One region of the Kitasatospora sp. NPDC059812 genome, then DNA from elsewhere that is predicted to be linked to it. Evidence: riboswitches for the same ligand, from Rfam matches in the RefSeq annotation. Region 1 holds a riboswitch; each other region holds the start of a gene.
The links. A riboswitch is a leader RNA that binds a small molecule or an ion and turns the genes downstream of it on or off. The one in region 1 is predicted to bind cobalamin.
Positions count from the first base shown of each region.

Region 2: linked by a shared signal. The riboswitch ahead of ACFV6D_RS25615 (ribonucleoside-diphosphate reductase subunit alpha) and the one ahead of metE (5-methyltetrahydropteroyltriglutamate--homocysteine S-methyltransferase) in region 1 are both predicted to bind cobalamin.
Region 3: linked by a shared signal. The riboswitch ahead of ACFV6D_RS35425 (iron ABC transporter permease) and the one ahead of metE (5-methyltetrahydropteroyltriglutamate--homocysteine S-methyltransferase) in region 1 are both predicted to bind cobalamin.
Region 4: linked by a shared signal. The riboswitch ahead of ACFV6D_RS05740 (cobalamin biosynthesis protein) and the one ahead of metE (5-methyltetrahydropteroyltriglutamate--homocysteine S-methyltransferase) in region 1 are both predicted to bind cobalamin.

Region 1 is NZ_JBHWIO010000043.1:61,944-65,869, reverse strand. Features, by position in the region: gene metE (5-methyltetrahydropteroyltriglutamate--homocysteine S-methyltransferase) at 193-2,508, opposite strand; cobalamin riboswitch at 2,673-2,895, opposite strand; gene ACFV6D_RS21900 (ECF transporter S component) at 2,925-3,806, opposite strand; gene ACFV6D_RS21895 (ABC transporter ATP-binding protein) at 3,803-3,926, opposite strand, start outside.
Region 2 is NZ_JBHWIO010000057.1:39,937-43,862, forward strand. Features, by position in the region: gene ACFV6D_RS25615 (ribonucleoside-diphosphate reductase subunit alpha) at 1-1,083, opposite strand, end outside; cobalamin riboswitch at 1,275-1,417, opposite strand; gene ACFV6D_RS25620 (hypothetical protein) at 1,683-2,852, shown strand; gene ACFV6D_RS25625 (glycoside hydrolase family 26 protein) at 2,993-3,926, shown strand, end outside.
Region 3 is NZ_JBHWIO010000116.1:6,714-10,639, reverse strand. Features, by position in the region: gene ACFV6D_RS35435 (ABC transporter substrate-binding protein) at 1-412, opposite strand, end outside; gene ACFV6D_RS35430 (ABC transporter ATP-binding protein) at 435-1,199, opposite strand; gene ACFV6D_RS35425 (iron ABC transporter permease) at 1,199-2,281, opposite strand; cobalamin riboswitch at 2,371-2,509, opposite strand; gene sodN (superoxide dismutase, Ni) at 2,598-2,993, opposite strand; gene sodX (nickel-type superoxide dismutase maturation protease) at 3,289-3,651, shown strand; gene ACFV6D_RS35410 (CGNR zinc finger domain-containing protein) at 3,674-3,926, opposite strand, start outside.
Region 4 is NZ_JBHWIO010000007.1:74,090-78,015, forward strand. Features, by position in the region: gene ACFV6D_RS05735 (alpha/beta hydrolase family protein) at 85-1,197, opposite strand; cobalamin riboswitch at 1,517-1,649, shown strand; gene ACFV6D_RS05740 (cobalamin biosynthesis protein) at 1,757-2,725, shown strand; gene ACFV6D_RS05745 (cobyric acid synthase) at 2,722-3,926, shown strand, end outside.

The DNA of each region.
Region 1 (3,926 bases):
CAGGCCGGTGATCGGGGCGGCGTCGGCACTAAGTCGGCGCCGCCCCTGGTCCTTTGGTTCAGGTCTGCGCCTGCCTGGCGTTCCTGCGTTTCGCAGGTCTCGGGCTTCCCGGGTCCGGGTGAAACGGGCCGGGCCTACCCGGCCGGGCGCCGCACGGCGTGCGGGGCCCGGCCGGGGCGTGTCGCCGGCGGGTCAGCCGGCGAGTTCCGCGCGCAGGTGGCGGGCGGCGCCGACGAGGCTGTCGAGCGAGGCGCGGGTCTCCGTCCAGCCGCGGGTCTTCAGTCCGCAGTCGGGGTTGACCCAGAGCCGCTCGGCGGGGATGGCGGCCAGGCCCGCGCGCAGCAGTTCCACGGCCTCCTCGGTGCTGGGGACGCGCGGGGAGTGGATGTCCCAGACGCCCGGGCCGACCTCGCGCGGGTAGCCGGCCCCGGCGAGTTCTCCGGCGACCTCCATGTGCGAGCGGGTGGCCTCCAGCGAGATGACGTCCGCGTCGAGTTCGTCGATCGCCGTCATGATCGCGCCGAACTCGGCGTAGCACATGTGGGTGTGGACCTGGGTGTCGGCGCGGACGCCCGAGGTGGCCAGGCGGAAGGACTCGGTGGCCCACGCCAGGTACGCCGGGCGGTCGGCGGCGCGCAGCGGCAGGGTCTCGCGCAGGGCCGGCTCGTCGACCTGGACGACGGCCGCGCCCGCGGCCTCCAGGTCGGTGACCTCGTCCCGCAGGGCGAGGGCGACTTGCCGGGCGGTGTCGCCGAGCGGCTGGTCGTCTCGGACGAAGGACCAGGCGAGCATCGTGACGGGGCCGGTGAGCATGCCCTTGACCGGGCGGTCGGTGAGGCCCTGCGCGTAGCGGAACCAGTCGACGGTCATCGGGTGCGGGCGGGAGATGTCCCCGGCCAGGACCGGCGGGCGCACGTACCGGGTGCCGTAGGACTGCACCCAGCCGTGCCGGGTGGCGAGGTAGCCGGTGAGCTGTTCGGCGAAGTACTGGACCATGTCGTTGCGCTCGGGCTCGCCGTGCACCAGGACGTCCAGTCCGGCCTTCTCCTGGAAGGCGATGACCTCCCGGACCTCGGTCTCCATCCGCTCCCGGTAGGCCGCCGCGTCGATCCGGCCCGCCGTGAGGTCGGCCCGGGCGACCCGCAGTTCGGAGGTCTGCGGGAACGAGCCGATGGTGGTGGTCGGCAGCAGCGGCAGGCCGAGCCGGGCGCGCTGGGCCTCGGCCCGCTGCGGGTAGGCCTGGGCGCGGCGTGCATCCGCGTCGGTGACGGCAGCGGTGCGGGCGCGCACCGCCGGGTCGTGGGTGATCGGCGAGTTGGCGCGCGAGGCGAGGTCGGCGCGGTTGGCGGCCAGGTCGGCGGCGATCGCCCCCGTGCCCTCGCGCAGGCCCCGGGCCAGCAGCGCCACCTCCCTGGCCTTCTGCTGGGCGAAGGCGAGCCAGCGCAGGATCTGCGGGTCGACGTCGCGTTCGGCGGCGGCGTCCAGCGGCACGTGCAGGAGGGAGCAGGACGGCGCGACGTCGACCCGCTCGGCCAGGCCCAGCAGGGTCGCCAGGGTGGCCAGCGACTTCTCCAGGTCGTTGATCCAGATGTTGCGGCCGTCGACCACCCCGGCGACCAGCCGCTTGCCGGGCAGCCCGCCGACGGCGGCCAGGTCGTCAAGGTTCGCCGCGGCGGGCCCCGTGAAGTCCAGCGCCAGGCCCTCGACCGGGGCCTTGGCCAGCACCGGAAGGGCCTCGCCCAGGCGGTCGAAGTAGCTCGCGACCAGCAGCTTCGGACGATCCGCCAGACCGCCCAGCTCACGGTAGGCGCGGGCGGCGGCGTTCAGCTCGGCCGGGGTGCGGTCCTGCACCAGGGCGGGCTCGTCCAGTTGCACCCACTCGGCGCCGGCCGCCTTCAGGTCCGCCAGCAGCTGCGCGTAGACGGGCAGCAGCCGGTCCAGCAGGGTGATCGGCTGGAAGTCCTCGGCGACGCCGGGGGCGGGCTTGGCGAGCAGCAGGTAGGTGAGGGGGCCGACCAGAACGGGGCGTGCGGTGTGGCCGAGCGCCAGCGCCTCCCGGAACTCCCCGACGGCCTTGGCCGGGTTCGCGGTGAAGACGGTGTCCGGGCCGAGTTCGGGCACCAGGTAGTGGTAGTTGGTGTCGAACCACTTGGTCATCTCCAGCGGCGCGACCTCCTGGGTGCCGCGCGCCATGGCGAAGTAGCCGTCCAGCGCGTCGATTTCGACCGCATCCCGGTGCCGGGGCGGGATCGCGCCGACGGCGACCGTGGTGTCCAGTACGTGGTCGTAGAGCGAGAAGTCGCCGGTGGGCACTTCCAGGACACCGGCCCCGGCGAGCTGCGCCCAGTTCTTCCGGCGCAGGCCGACCGCCGTCTCCTGCAGGGCGTCGGCGGTGACCGTGCCCTTCCAGTAGCCCTCGACGGCCTTCTTCAGCTCCCGGCCCTGGCCCTGCCGGGGGTAGCCGTACACGGTGGCCCTGGTTGCCGCGGCTGCGGACTTCGTGGTCAAGGGACTCTCCTTCGCGAGTCTGGCTCCTCAAGTGCCCGGGGACGGGACGAGAGCGCGAAGGGATGACGAACCGGGCGGCGGCTCGCGTCGATGCGCGTGCCGGACCCGCCTGGTATGGTCGCCGACCCGCCCACGAGGTCACCGGGATATCCGCACGCGGAACGGTCCGCGGGCGGGCAACGGGCAGGTCTTCGGACTCGTGGGCGCACCGGGCCTGTTGGCGTCCGGTACCTACTGGCCATCGCTTCCCAGACCCGTCCCGGGTCCAGTGCGTATGACGGCGGTCGTTCCCACTCACCGCTGCGGGGCAGTCCCGGATTCCCACCGGGTTCCCTCTTGCGACGTCCTGCCTGGCGGGCAGGACGAACCAGCTGCGCCGCCAGCTTAGGGGCAAACCGCCGGGGCCGACGCGGAATTCACGGAAGCCGTCCGCATGGTGAGACTCCCTCGCCGCTCGCGGAGCCGATGGCGGTGCCGGTCGCGGTGCCGGTCGCCGCGACTCGTCGACCGTCCGGGGCTTCGAAGCGCACCGTGGGCTCGAAGTTGGCGCGGCGGGCCGCGCGGCGGAAGACGGTGAGGACGGCCGGGCCGACGACGAGCACGGCGGTGAAGGTGGTGACGGCCCGACCGGTGTCCCAGCCGAGCGAGGTGGCGAGGTCGAAGAGCAGGTAGCGGTGCCACTGCTCGGTGAAGGGCAGCCCCGGCAGGTAGGCGATGGAACTGTTCGGGTCGGTGGAGAACGGCCAGAAGGAGAGGTTGAGGAGGAAACCGAAGAGGTACCCGGAGAACGCCCCGTACGCGGCCAGCATCGACACCTCCCAGCGCCGCCGTCGGGTTCTCGGCAGGAGCCCGGCGAGCATGCCGACGAACGCGCAGCCGAACATCTGGTACGGCATCCAGGGGCCGACGCCGCCGGTGAGCAGCGCGGAGGCGAACAGCGAGGTGCAGCCGAGGGTGAAGCCGAAGCCCGGGCCGAAGACCCGGCCGGCCAGGACGAGGAGGAAGAAGACCGTCTCCACCCCGGCGGTGCCGGCGCCGAGCGGGCGCAGCCCGGCGTTGACGGCGGACAGGACGCCGAGCATGGCGAGGGCCTTGGCGTCGATGCCGCCGGCCGCGATCTCGGCGATGACGACGGCGAGCACCAGGATCAGCAGGGCGCCGAAGATCAGCGGCGGGGCGTAGGAGGAGCCGAACTTCCCGGGGGCGACGACGAACGGCCAGGTGAAGGCGACCAGGCCGATGAAGGCGGCCAGGGCCGCGACGACGCGGGCCCGGCCGGGGATCCGGACGGCGCTCACCGGGCGGCCTCGGCGGGTTCCAGGGCCTCGGCCACCTGCCGGGTGGTCAGGTAGGGCAGCGGGGCGAGGATCTTGGCGGTCTGGGGGGCGAAGGTGGGCGAGGCGACGATGACCTCGGCG
Region 2 (3,926 bases), on a different contig from region 1:
GAGCTCGGGCACGTCGGCGGGGGAGAACAGCGACCAGTCCTCGTTGGCGTTGACCCGGCGCATGAACTCGTCCGGGATCCAGTGCGCCAGGTTGAGGTTGTGGGTGCGCCGCGCCTCCTCGCCGGTGTTGTCGCGGAGCTCCAGGAACTCCTCGATGTCGGCGTGCCAGGTCTCCAGGTAGACGCAGGCCGCGCCCTTGCGGCGGCCGCCCTGGTTGACGGCGGCGACCGAGGAGTCGAGGGTGCGCAGGAACGGGACGATGCCGTTGGACTTGCCGTTGGTGCCGCGGATCAGGCTGCCGCGCGAGCGGATGCGCGAGTAGGACAGGCCGATGCCGCCGGCGTGCTTGGACAGCCGGGCGATCTGCGCGTAGCGGTTGTAGATCGAGTCCAGGTTGTCCAGCGGGGAGTCGAGCAGGTAGCAGCTCGACATCTGCGGGTGCCGGGTGCCGGAGTTGAACAGGGTCGGCGAGGAGGTCAGGTACTCCAGCCGGCTCATCAGGCCGTACAGCTCGGCGACCTCGCGCACGGACTGCTCGCTGTCGCCGACCGCCAGGCCGCAGGCGACGCGGAGCAGGAAGTGCTGCGGGGTCTCGATGACCTTGCGGGTGATCGGGTGGCGCAGCAGGTAGCGGGACTGCACGGTGCGCAGGCCGAAGTACTCGAAGCGGTCGTCGCCGTGCGCGTCGATCAAGGCGTCCAGGGCGGCGGCGTGCTTGGCGACGAAGGCGGCGGTGGTGTCACCGATCAGGCCCTCGTCGTGGCCGACGGCGATCGAGGCGGCGAAGGAGCGCGAGCCCTGGCTGTTCGCCTCGTCGACGATCTCCAGGGCGAGCAGCCGGGCGGCCAGCTTCGAGTACTGGGGGTCCTCGGCGATCATCGACGCGGCGGCGTCCACGGCCAGCCCGCGCAGCTCGGCGAAGTCCGAGCCGGCGTGGCGGCCGCGCAGCGCGGCGGCGGCGACATGGCCGGGGTCCACCTGGGGGAGATCGACGCTGCGGTCGGTGAGCAGCCGAAGGAGCGCGCCGCCGGGGTCGGAGACCGTCGGGTCGGTGGGGGCGGGGCCGGTGCCCTGGGCGGGCAGGGTGGCTGAGGCAGCGGTGGTCAAGGCGCTCTCTCCTGGCGGCGATCGGCGGCGGTGATCGGGGGGTACCGGGCCGTTCGGGGCAGGGGAGCACGGCACGTACGCAGAAAGCGTCGCGCGACAGTGGCGTCCCCGGCCCGCCCGCGAGGCCCGGAAGGTAGTTCTCGTGCTGGCGCGGCCTCTGCGGGAGGGCCCGTGCGCACACCGTCGGCAGGTACTCGGACTCGCGGTGCGGCTGCTGGAGCCGCCCGCTCACCGCTGCGGGGCAGTCCCGGATTCGCACCGGGTTCCCCTGCATCGACAGCAGGATTGAGCATACATCTTGTGGTGTCTCTCTGATGCGACCCCACATGTAGTACGGCGCGGTGTGTCGGCGCGATAACCGGGGGTGCTGGGAGGGGGCGGGTCGTGGCCTTGGGGCGCCTCGGATCCGGGCTCCCGGGGCCCTGGTTCCGGGCTCCGGCGTCCTGGTTTCGATACGGAACGGTCACCGGGCGGACCGGCTGGCGGGGGCATGCCCTACGATCTGGGCGCATGAGCGAGCGAAGCGCCGAGGGGCGCGTTTCGCGAAGCGATCATCGAGCGAAGCGAGGGGGCGCGTGAGCGACGGAACTGGCGCACCCGGGCAGGGTCCGCAGGGAACGCCTCCCACCGGGCCGGGGGACGCGCACGGTCAGCAGCCGCCGGTGGTGCCCGGTCCGGTGTTGCCGCCGAGCGGGGGCTTCGGGCCGCCGCCGGCCTCGTACGGGCCTCCGGTGCCGCCCGCGCAGCCGGTGGCGCAGCCCGGCCCGCCGGGGCAGCCTCCACTGCCGCCGCCGGGCCAACCAGGGCAGCAGCTGCCGCCGCAGTGGCAGCCGAACCCCCAGCCGCATCCCCAGGCGCATCCCCAAGGACACCCGCAGGCGCACCCGCAGCCCCAGGCGCCGCAGCGCGCCGAGCCGAACTGGCAGGCGCTGGCGGACCGCAACGCGGCGGACGACAAGCGCCGCCGCCGGTTGCGGGCCCTCGGCGTGGCGGTCGCGGTCGTCCTGGTCGGCGGCCTGGTCGCGGGCGGGACGGTGCTGCTGACGAAGGGCGACGGCGACAAGCCGACCGCCGGGCCGACCGCCTCGGCCTCCAACCGGCCGTCCTCCGCCGCGCCGAGTGCCGCACCGAGTGCCGCCCAGAGTGCCGCGCCAAGTGCCGCCGGCACCCCGGGCGGCGCGCCGGACGACCCGTCGAAGCCGATCTGGGAGGCCGCCACCGACCCGGCACCACAGGACGCGGGGGCGCTGTTCTCCGCACTCCAGGTGACGGTCAACGGCGCCACCTGGAACCGGACCTTCGTCTCGCTGGACTCGCCCTGCTGGGACGGGAACTCGACGACCGGCGGGCTCGGCAAGGTCCTCGGTGACCAGGGCTGCCAGAAGGTGCTCCGGGCGACCTACGTCTCCGGCGACAGCGCGGTGACCGTCGGCGTCGCGGTCTTCGACCACAAGATCCAGGCCGAGACCTCGATGAAGAGTTACACCGGCCACCTCAAGGGCGCCGTCGCGCCGGGCGCGCCGGCCTTCTGCGCCACGCCGGGCTGCACCAACACGCACAACACCCTGGGCCGGTACGCCTACTTCACGGTCGAGGGCTCGGCGAAGGGCGGCGACACCGCTGACGCCGCCGCCACCGCGGCGGCCGCCGGCTTCGGCGAGCACGTGAAGGGCCAGCTGCTCCAGCGCGCCAAGGCCGCGTCCGCGGCCGCGCCGGGTGCGCCGGGAGCCGCCGCGGCCGGCTGATCCGCCGTGACACCCCGGCCCCGGCGGGTTCGCTCGCCGGGGCCGGGGGAGTGTGGCAGGCTCTCGGGGCAGTCATTCGCACGAGTGTTCCGGTTGTGTCCGCCTGGGCCGGTGCCGGCGAGCAACCGGAGGAGCGGTCCGTGGCCCTGCCCAGAGCCCTGCGCGGCAAGCCCGCCGTCCTGGCCGCGGCCGGGGTCGTGGTGGCCGCGGGCGCCGTGGCGCTGTTGCAGCGCGACGGCCGGGCCGACGGCGAACAGCCCGCCCGCGTCCCGGTGGCGGTCGGTTTCTCCGGCCGTACCCTGCCGCCGGAGGTCGGCCGGGACCTGCTCGCCCGGGACCCGCAGGCCTCGCCGAACGCCCGGGCCGTCCAGCAGCTGCTCGCCGACCTGGAGGGGCAGGCCCGCACCGGGCAGAGCGGCGGGACGGTGATCGGCCAGCACGTCGAGGCGCACAACGAGCGCAACAACCCCGAGTACGGCGACTACCGCGGCACCAAGCAGGTCGGCTACTACTACAAGAAGGCCGCCGACCTCACCGGCAAGCTGCCCGGCTTCGTCGAGACCGACCTCGGCCCCGGCTACGGCCAGACCGGTTGGGGTGTCGGCGACCCGCGCTCCTACTCGGCCGGCCGGTGGCCCACCTGCCGGGCCGGCTGGCAGTACACCGACGACGCCGTCGACCTGCTCTCCGCCGTCTGGTCCGGCCACCCGCGCGCCGACGACGGCAGCTACGGCACGGCCGGTGTCCAGCACAACTGCGACGGCACCACCACCGAACTGCCCGACAACGGCGGGGGGCCGGCCGGGATCGTCGGCATGTCCTTCCACCAGCCCTACCCCGGTTCGGACGTCAAGTCCTTCGAGCAGGTGCTCTGTTCGAACTCCCCGGCCGCGAAGGACAAGGGCTGGTTCGGCCGCGTCGTCGACAGCGCGCACGACACCCCCGAGTACCGCGCGCTGATGACCGACCTGTCCTACCTGGCCGACCACCTGGAGTACCTGGCCGCCCACGACGTGCCGGTGCTGCTGCGCCCGTACCACGAGATGAACGTGCAGGACTGCGCCCGCAGGTTCT
Region 3 (3,926 bases), on a different contig from region 1:
TCGGGGTGAAGCCGCGGCCCTCGTCGAAGCCGTAGTGCCAGCCGGCGAAGACCAGGTCGGCCTTGGCGCCCAGCACGATCTCCTTGGTGATCTCCTTCTTGGAGAGCCACGCGGTCTGCTGGTAGCCGTCCTTCCAGGCGACCTGGTCGACCCGGCCCTTGTCGTCGGGCATCACGTAGCCGGCCATCCGGTCGGCCAGGCCGAGGGCGAGCATCAGCTCGGTGATGCCGACGTCGTTGGTCACCGTCCGGGCGGGCTTCTGCGGGAAGGTGAGCTTGGTGCCGCAGTTCTCCACGGTCACCGGGTAGTGGGCGGAGGCGGCGGTGGCGTCGCCGCTCGGGGCGATCTCGGCGCCGCAGGCGGTGAGTCCGAGGGTGAGCAGGGCGGTGATGGCAACGGCCTTGGTGCGCACGGGGGTTCCTTCGGGGGGTGGGTCAGATCCGGTCGAAGAGCAGTTGGACGGCGCCGGTCACCGGGTGCCGGACGGGGGTGGCCCGGACGCCGAACACCTCGGCCAGCAGGGCGGGTCGGAGCACCTCGGCGGGCGGCCCCGAGGCGACGATCCGGCCGGCTTGCAGCACGTACAGCAGGTCGCAGTGGCCGGCCGCCAGGTTGAGGTCGTGCAGCGCGGTGAGCACCGTCGGCCCGGCCTCCCGGACCAGCGCCAGCACGTCCAACTGGTGGGCGATGTCCAGGTGGTTGGTGGGCTCGTCCAGCACCAGCAGCCGGGGCTCCTGGACCAGCGCGCGGGCGATCAGCACCCGCTGCTTCTCGCCGCCGGACAGGCTCAGGAAGCCCCGCCCGGCCAACTGCTCGGCGCCGACCTTGCGCAGCGCCTCGGTGCAGCGGGCGTGGTCGTCCGCGCCCGGGCCGCCCAGGCCGCGCCGGTGCGGCAGCCGGCCCATGGCGACCACCTCGGCCACCGTGAAGTCGAACTCGGCGGAGTGCTCCTGGGGGAGTGCGGCCACCCGCCGGGCGGCCTCGCGCGCGGTCAGCGCGTGCAGGTCCGTGCCGTCCAGCAGGACGGCCCCGGCGGCCGGCCGCAGCGCCCGGTAGACGCAGCGCAGCAGCGTCGACTTGCCGCTGCCGTTCGGTCCGATCAGTCCGACCACCTGCCCGGCGGCGGCGTCCAGGGCGACGTCGTGGACCAGCCGGGCACCGGCCAGCTCGACCGAGACGGAGTCCAGGGCGAGATCCATCAGCGGCCTCCGAAGGAATAGCCGCGACGGCGCATCAGCAGCAGGAAACAGGGCACCCCGAGCACCGCGGTGACCACCCCGACCGGCAGTTCGGCGGGCGCCAGCAGGGTGCGCGAGACGATGTCCACCCAGACCAGCAGCAGCGCCCCGGCGAGCGGCGCGACCAGCAGCACCCGGCGGTGCCCGGCGCCGACCAGCATCCGGGCCAGGTGCGGCACCATCAGCCCGACGAAGCCGATCGCCCCGCTGACGGCCACCACCGTGCCGGTGACGGCGGCGGTCACCACGAACAGCTCGCGGCGCAGCCGGTCCGGGTCCACGCCCAGCGAGGCGGCCGTCTCGTCGCCCATGGCGAGCGCGTCCAGCCGGCCGGCGGCGCAGGCCAGGTACGCCAGGCCGGCCAGCACGGTGGCGGCGGCGATCGGCACCGAGCCCCAGGTGGCGCCGCCGAGGCTGCCGAGCAGCCACATCATGGCGTCCCGGGCGGCCTCGCCGCGGGCGGCCGCGAAGACCATCAGCGCGGTGACGGCGGAGAAGCCGTAGGAGAGCGCGGTGCCGGTGAGCACCAGCCGCAGCGGGGTGAGCCCGTAGGCCGTCCGCGCCGCGAGGTAGACCAGCACCATGGCGACCAGCGCGGAGCCGAACGCGGAGGCCGAGATCGCCCACACCCCGAGCGAGGCGAAGGCGCCGAGCAGCAGCACCGCGTTGGCGCCGACGGCCGCGCCGGAGGAGATGCCGAGTACGAACGGGTCGGCCAGCGCGTTGCGCACCAGGGCCTGGACGGCGACCCCGGTGGCGGCCAGCCCGGCGCCGACCACGGCGGCCAGCACGGCACGTGGCAGCCGGATCTCCCAGACGATCGCGTAGGCGGCGGCCTCCTCCGCCTCCAGCCGTCCGCCCGTCAGCCCGGCGGCCAGCAGCCGCAGGACGCGGGGCAGGCCGATCCCGGAGGCGCCCAGCGCCACGCCGCAGAGCAGCGAGAGCAGCAGGGCGGCGGCCAGGCCGACGGCGAGCGGGAGGGCGGGTATTCGGCGGGCGGGCGGGCTCGTTGCGCCACTGCCCGCGGCTGCGGTGCTGCTCACGGTGCGCCTTGCCTCGGGCCGCGGGTGCGCGGGGGCGGCACCGGTCGGGCGCGGGCCCGGGCGCCATCCCCTCGCAGTCCACGGCGAGTTGTCGGGAGTTCAGCGGCCGGGGGCGATCGGGCTGGCACGGCCCCGGGGCCGTGCTCACCGTTGCGGGTCAGCGCCGGATTCACACCGGACTTCCCCCTCGGACGCCCTGGCAGCATAACAGCCACTCAGGCTAGGCAACCCTTACCGGGCTCGGATGGGGCGTGAACGCACGACCGCCCCCGTCCGGGCTCGCGGACGGGGGCGGTCGGGTGGCGACGCGTCAGGCTCAGGCCTGCTTGGTCTCCCAGAAGATCTTGTCGACCTCGGCGATCAGGTCCAGCAGGGCCTGGCCGGTGGCGGGGTCGGTGGACGCCTTGGCGGCCGAGGCGGCCTTCAGGGTGTCGTTGATCAGCTGGTGCAGCTGCGGGTACTTCTCGAAGTGCGGGGCCTTGAAGTAGTCGCTCCACAGCACCGAGATGTGGTGCTTGACGGCCTCGGCACGCTGCTCCTTGATGATCAGGGCGCGGGTGCGGAAAGCCGGGTCCTCGTTGGCCTGGTACTTCTCCTGGGTGCCCTTGACCGACTCGGCCTCGATCCGGGCCTGCGCCGGGTCGTACACGCCGCAGGGCAGGTCACAGTGGGCGTGGGCGGTGGCGCGCGGTGCAAACAGACGAGAGAACATGGGAGTCCTTCCTTAGATCGTCTTCCCGCGCCCGAGATTACCCTTCCGCCCCCGGGGTTTCGCGATCGGGCGGTGGGCCTAGGGCAAAAGGCGGACCCGGAACCGGGGTAATCCGGACATCGAACGGATCGAACGGGGTGACGGTCCGTACGGCAGACTGGGACCGGGCGGTCCGGGAGGAGGAGTCGTGGCGCGGAGCACGGAACCGGCGGGTACGGAACCGGCGGGCACGGAACCCCGGGGGCGGGGCGGCGGCGCGGTGCCGTTCGGGCTGGTCGACGTGGCGGGCCCGTCGATGGTCCCGACCCTGCGCGAGGGCGACCAGTTGCTGGTGCGCTACGGCGCGCCGATCCGGCCCGGCGCGGTGGTGCTCTTCCGGCACCCCTTCCAGCAGGACCTGCTGGTGGTGAAGCGGGCCGCCGAGCGGCGTCCGAGGGGCTGGTGGCTGCTGTCCGACAACCGGCCGGTGGACAGCGACAGCCGAAGCTACGGCCCGGTCCCGGACGAACTGGTGCTCGGCCGGGTGCTGCTGAGGCTGCGCCCGCGCCCGGCCTGGCTGGCGCCGGGGCGGCGGCTGGAGCGGCTGCTGCTGAGCACCCGGCTGGCCCGGGTGCCGGGCCTGGCCCGCCGCCTGGGCGTCTGGGCGGAGCAGCTCTGACCCCCTGGGCCCTGCCGGGGACCTAGCCGGCGGCGCCGAGTGCCGCGGCCTCGGCCTCCTGGCGCTTGCGGGCCCGGTACGCGGCGACGTTGGCGCGGGTCGCGCAGCGGTCCGAGCAGTAGCGGCGGGAGCGGTTGGTCGAGGTGTCCAGGTAGGCGTTGCGGCAGGGCGCGGCCTGGCAGATGCCGAGCCGGTCGGCGCCCAGCTCGGTCAGGTGGACGGCCAGGCCCATGCAGGCGACCGCGCTGAAGTGCGCGGTGGCGGTCGGCGAGTTG
Region 4 (3,926 bases), on a different contig from region 1:
TCACACTCCGTGGCTGACGGGTGAGGTCCGGGTTTCGTACAGAGGCCCTGTCGGTGCGACTTCTCGTGCGGGGGGGGGCTGGGTTCAGAGAAGGGGGGTGAGCCAGCGGCGGAGGAGTTCGGTGTAGTGGGTGGGGGCGGAGTTCCAGAGGGTGGCGTGGTCGGCGCCCGGGAAAGGCCGGAGGCTGACCACGCCGGGGCGGGCGGCGGCGAGGCGCTCGGCGGCGCGGAAGGGGGCGACCTGATCGTCGGGGCTGTGCAGGAGGAGGGTGGGGACGCGCAGGTCGGCGCCCTCGGCGATGCGGCTGAAGTCGGCGAGGTCGACGCCGGTGCGGCCCTCGGCGGCGAGGGCGCCGAGCTCGGCGGCGGCGCCGGTGTAGCCGGCCCGGGCGGCGCCGCGGCGGGCGGTGGCGGGCAGGTCGAGGACCGGCGAGTCCAGGACGAGGCCGCTGATGGCGTGGGCCCAGGCGGAGCGGGAGGCCGTCTGGAGGGCCATGGTGGCGCCGAGGGACCAGCCGTACAGGATGACCCGGCCGGCGCCGCTGTCGAGGGCGAGCCGGACCGCCGACTCGACGTCGCGCCACTCGGTCTCGCCGAAGTGGCCGAGCCCGTCCGGCGAGGCGGGGGCGCCCTGGTCGCCCCGGTAGGTGACGGCGAGGGCGGGCAGGGCGAGGCGGTCGAGGACGGGGAGGACCGGGAGGGTCTGCTGCCGGTCGGCGCCGGGGCCGTGGACGAGGATCACCCAGGTGCCGCGTTTGCCGTCGAGGCGCCAGGCGGGGAGGGCGCCGAGTTCGCCGTCGGCGGCGGTGTCGGTGAAGGGGAGGCCGAGCGCCTCAGTGGGGTCGCCGAGGTGGACGCGGGGGGTGAAGCGGACCTCGGTGCCGGGGGTGAGGGTGCCCCGGTCGGCGCGGACGAGGCGACGGGTGACACCGTTCTCGTCGCTGTGCAGGACGTCCTCGACGACGGCGTGGCCGTGGTCGTCCCACTCCACGGCCCAGCGGCCGGGGCGCAGGCTCTCGGGGCGGCGGTTGAAGGTGATCCGGCCCGCGGCGAGGCTCCGCACCAGGACGGGGCCCGACTCCCGGACGGCGCTCGCCGGGTGGACCAGCCGTTCGGAGGCCCGACGGCCGATCACCAGGACGGCGGCCCCGGCGCCGACGACGGCGGCCGCCACGACGGCCGCGGTTCCCCAACGCATATCGCTCCCCGCTCTGCTGGTCTTGGCTGGTCTTGGACCGGACGGTGTCCGGGCGGTGTCCGGGCGCTGCTCGGACGGTGTTCGGGCACCAGTTCACCGGGGGGCCGCGCGGGCGGCCACCGGGCTGGGCCGTCCGGGGTACGGCGGGGCGTCGGGCAGGGCGGGGCGTCAGGCGGGCGGGGCGTCGGGCGGGGCGGGCCTCGGGCGGGCGAGAACGGCACCGGCGACAGGGCTCCGAGGTGTGACCAACCCCTCCGTGACCTCGGTTGACTCCCGGTTCGGCCGCGTGATGGGATCCTGGGGCCAAACGGAGGCATGCAGAGGAAGCCGGTGCGAGTCCGGCGCGGTCCCGCCACTGTCACCGGGGAGCACGCTCGGAACATTGCCACGGCGGACCGTCAGAAGCCGCTGGAAGGCCCGGGGGTGCGTCCGACCCGGAAGCCAGGAGACTCTCGCCCCCGGTACGTCGATCCAGGGCGCGGACCCTGAGTGAGGACACGCACGCGATGCAGGCTGCCCCGACCCGCCGGACCCGACGCGGCCTTCCGCCGAACCCGCCGTGCGCCCGCTGACCCGCGCCGCCGCGTTCGCGCTCGGCGCCGCCGCGGGCTTCGCCGCGGACGCCCGCTTCGCCGACCCCCGGCGCGGCCACCCGGTGGCCGTCTTCGGCGGCGCGGCGACCCGGCTGGAGCGGCGGGTGTGGCAGGACGACCGGGTGGCCGGCGCCGGGTACACGGCGCTGTGCGTGGGCGCGGTCGCGGCCGGCGCGGTGGCCCTGGACCGTACGGTGGGCCGGCGTCCGCTGGGCCGGGCCGCGCTGGCGGCCGCCGCGACCTGGACGGTGCTGGGCGGCACCTCGCTGACCCGGGAGGCGCGCACCATCGGCCGGTCGCTGGCCACGGGTGATCTGACGGCCGCGCGGGAACGGCTGCCGCACCTGTGCGGGCGGGATCCGAGCGCGCTGGACGGGCCGCAGATCGCCCGCGCGGTGGTCGAGTCGGTGGCCGAGAACACGGCGGACGCCGTGGTGAACGCGCTGGTCTGGGGCACGCTGGCGGGCACGCCGGGGCTGCTGGCGTTCCGCGCGGTGAACACGCTGGACGCGATGGTCGGCCACCGCTCGCCGCGGTACGCCCGGTTCGGCTGGGCCTCGGCCCGGCTCGACGACGTAGCGGGCTGGCCGGGCGCCCGGCTGACGGCGCTGCTCACGGTGGCCGCCGCGCCGCAGCCGAAGACGGCCTGGCGGGTCTGGCGGCGGGACGGCTCGGCGCACCCGAGCCCGAACGCGGGCCAGGCGGAGGCGGCCTTCGCGGGCGCGGTGGGCGTCCGGCTGGGCGGGACCCTCCAGTACGGGGAGCGGGTGGAGCACCGGCCGGTGCTGGGCGCGGAGTTGCGCCCGGTGACGGTGGACGACATCGAGCGGGCCTGCGTGCTCTCCCGGCGGGTGGGCGCGCTGGCCCTGGGTACGACGGTCGCGGGGCACGTCGCGCTGCGCTTGCTGACGACACGGTGGAGGGGAAGGGCATGAGCAACGCACTGCTGGTCGCCGGGACGACCTCGGACGCGGGCAAGAGCGTGGTGACCGCGGGCATCTGCCGCTGGCTGGCCCGGCAGGGGGTGCGGGTCGCGCCGTTCAAGGCGCAGAACATGTCGCTGAACTCCTTCGTCACCGCCGACGGCGCCGAGATCGGCCGGGCGCAGGCGATGCAGGCGCAGGCGGCCCGGGTGGAGCCGGAGGCGGCGATGAACCCGGTGCTGCTGAAGCCGGGCGCGGACGGCCGCAGCCAGGTGGTGCTGCTGGGCCGGCCGGTCGCCGAGGTGGGCGCGCTGGACTACCGCGAGCGCAAGCCCGTCCTGCTGGAACGGTCGCTGGAGTGCCTGGCGGATCTGCGCCGCCGCTACGAGGTGGTGGTCTGCGAGGGCGCCGGTTCGCCCGCCGAGATCAACCTGCGGGACCGGGACATCGCCAACATGGGCCTGGCGACGGCCGCCGGGCTGCCGGTGGTGGTGGTCGGGGACATCGACCGCGGCGGCGTCTTCGCGGCGATGTACGGGACGCTGGCGCTGCTGTCGGCGCAGGACCAGCGGCACGTGGCGGGCTGGTTCGTCAACAAGTTCCGCGGCGACGCGCGGCTGCTGGCGCCCGGCCTGGACATGCTGCACGGGCTGACCGGCCGTCCGGTGCTCGGCACCCTGCCGATGCTGCCGGGCCTGTGGCTGGACGCCGAGGACTCGCTGGACCTGTCCACGGTGGTGGACCGGGTCGACGGCCGCGGCCCGCTCGGGGCGGACGTACTGCGGGTGGCCGTGGTGCGCTTCCCCCGGCTGTCGAACTTCACCGACCTGGACGCCCTGGCGCAGGAGCCCGGCGTGCTGGTGCGCTGGGTGACCCGGCCGGAGGAACTGGCCGACGCCGACCTGGTGGTGCTGCCCGGCACCCGGGCCACCGTGGCCGACCTGGCCTGGCTGCGCGAACGCGGCCTGGAGCCGGCGCTGAAGGCGCGGGCGGCGGCCGGGCTGCCGGTCCTCGGGGTGTGCGGCGGCTACCAGATGCTGGCGCGCGGGATCGAGGACGAGGTGGAGTCCGGGGCCGGCTCGGTCGAGGGCCTGGGCCTGCTGCCGACGCACGTGCGGTTCGGCGCCGAGAAGGTGCTGGCGCGCCCGGTCGGCACGGCGTACGGGCAGCGGGTCGAGGGGTACGAGATCCACCACGGGGTAGTGGCCGTGGA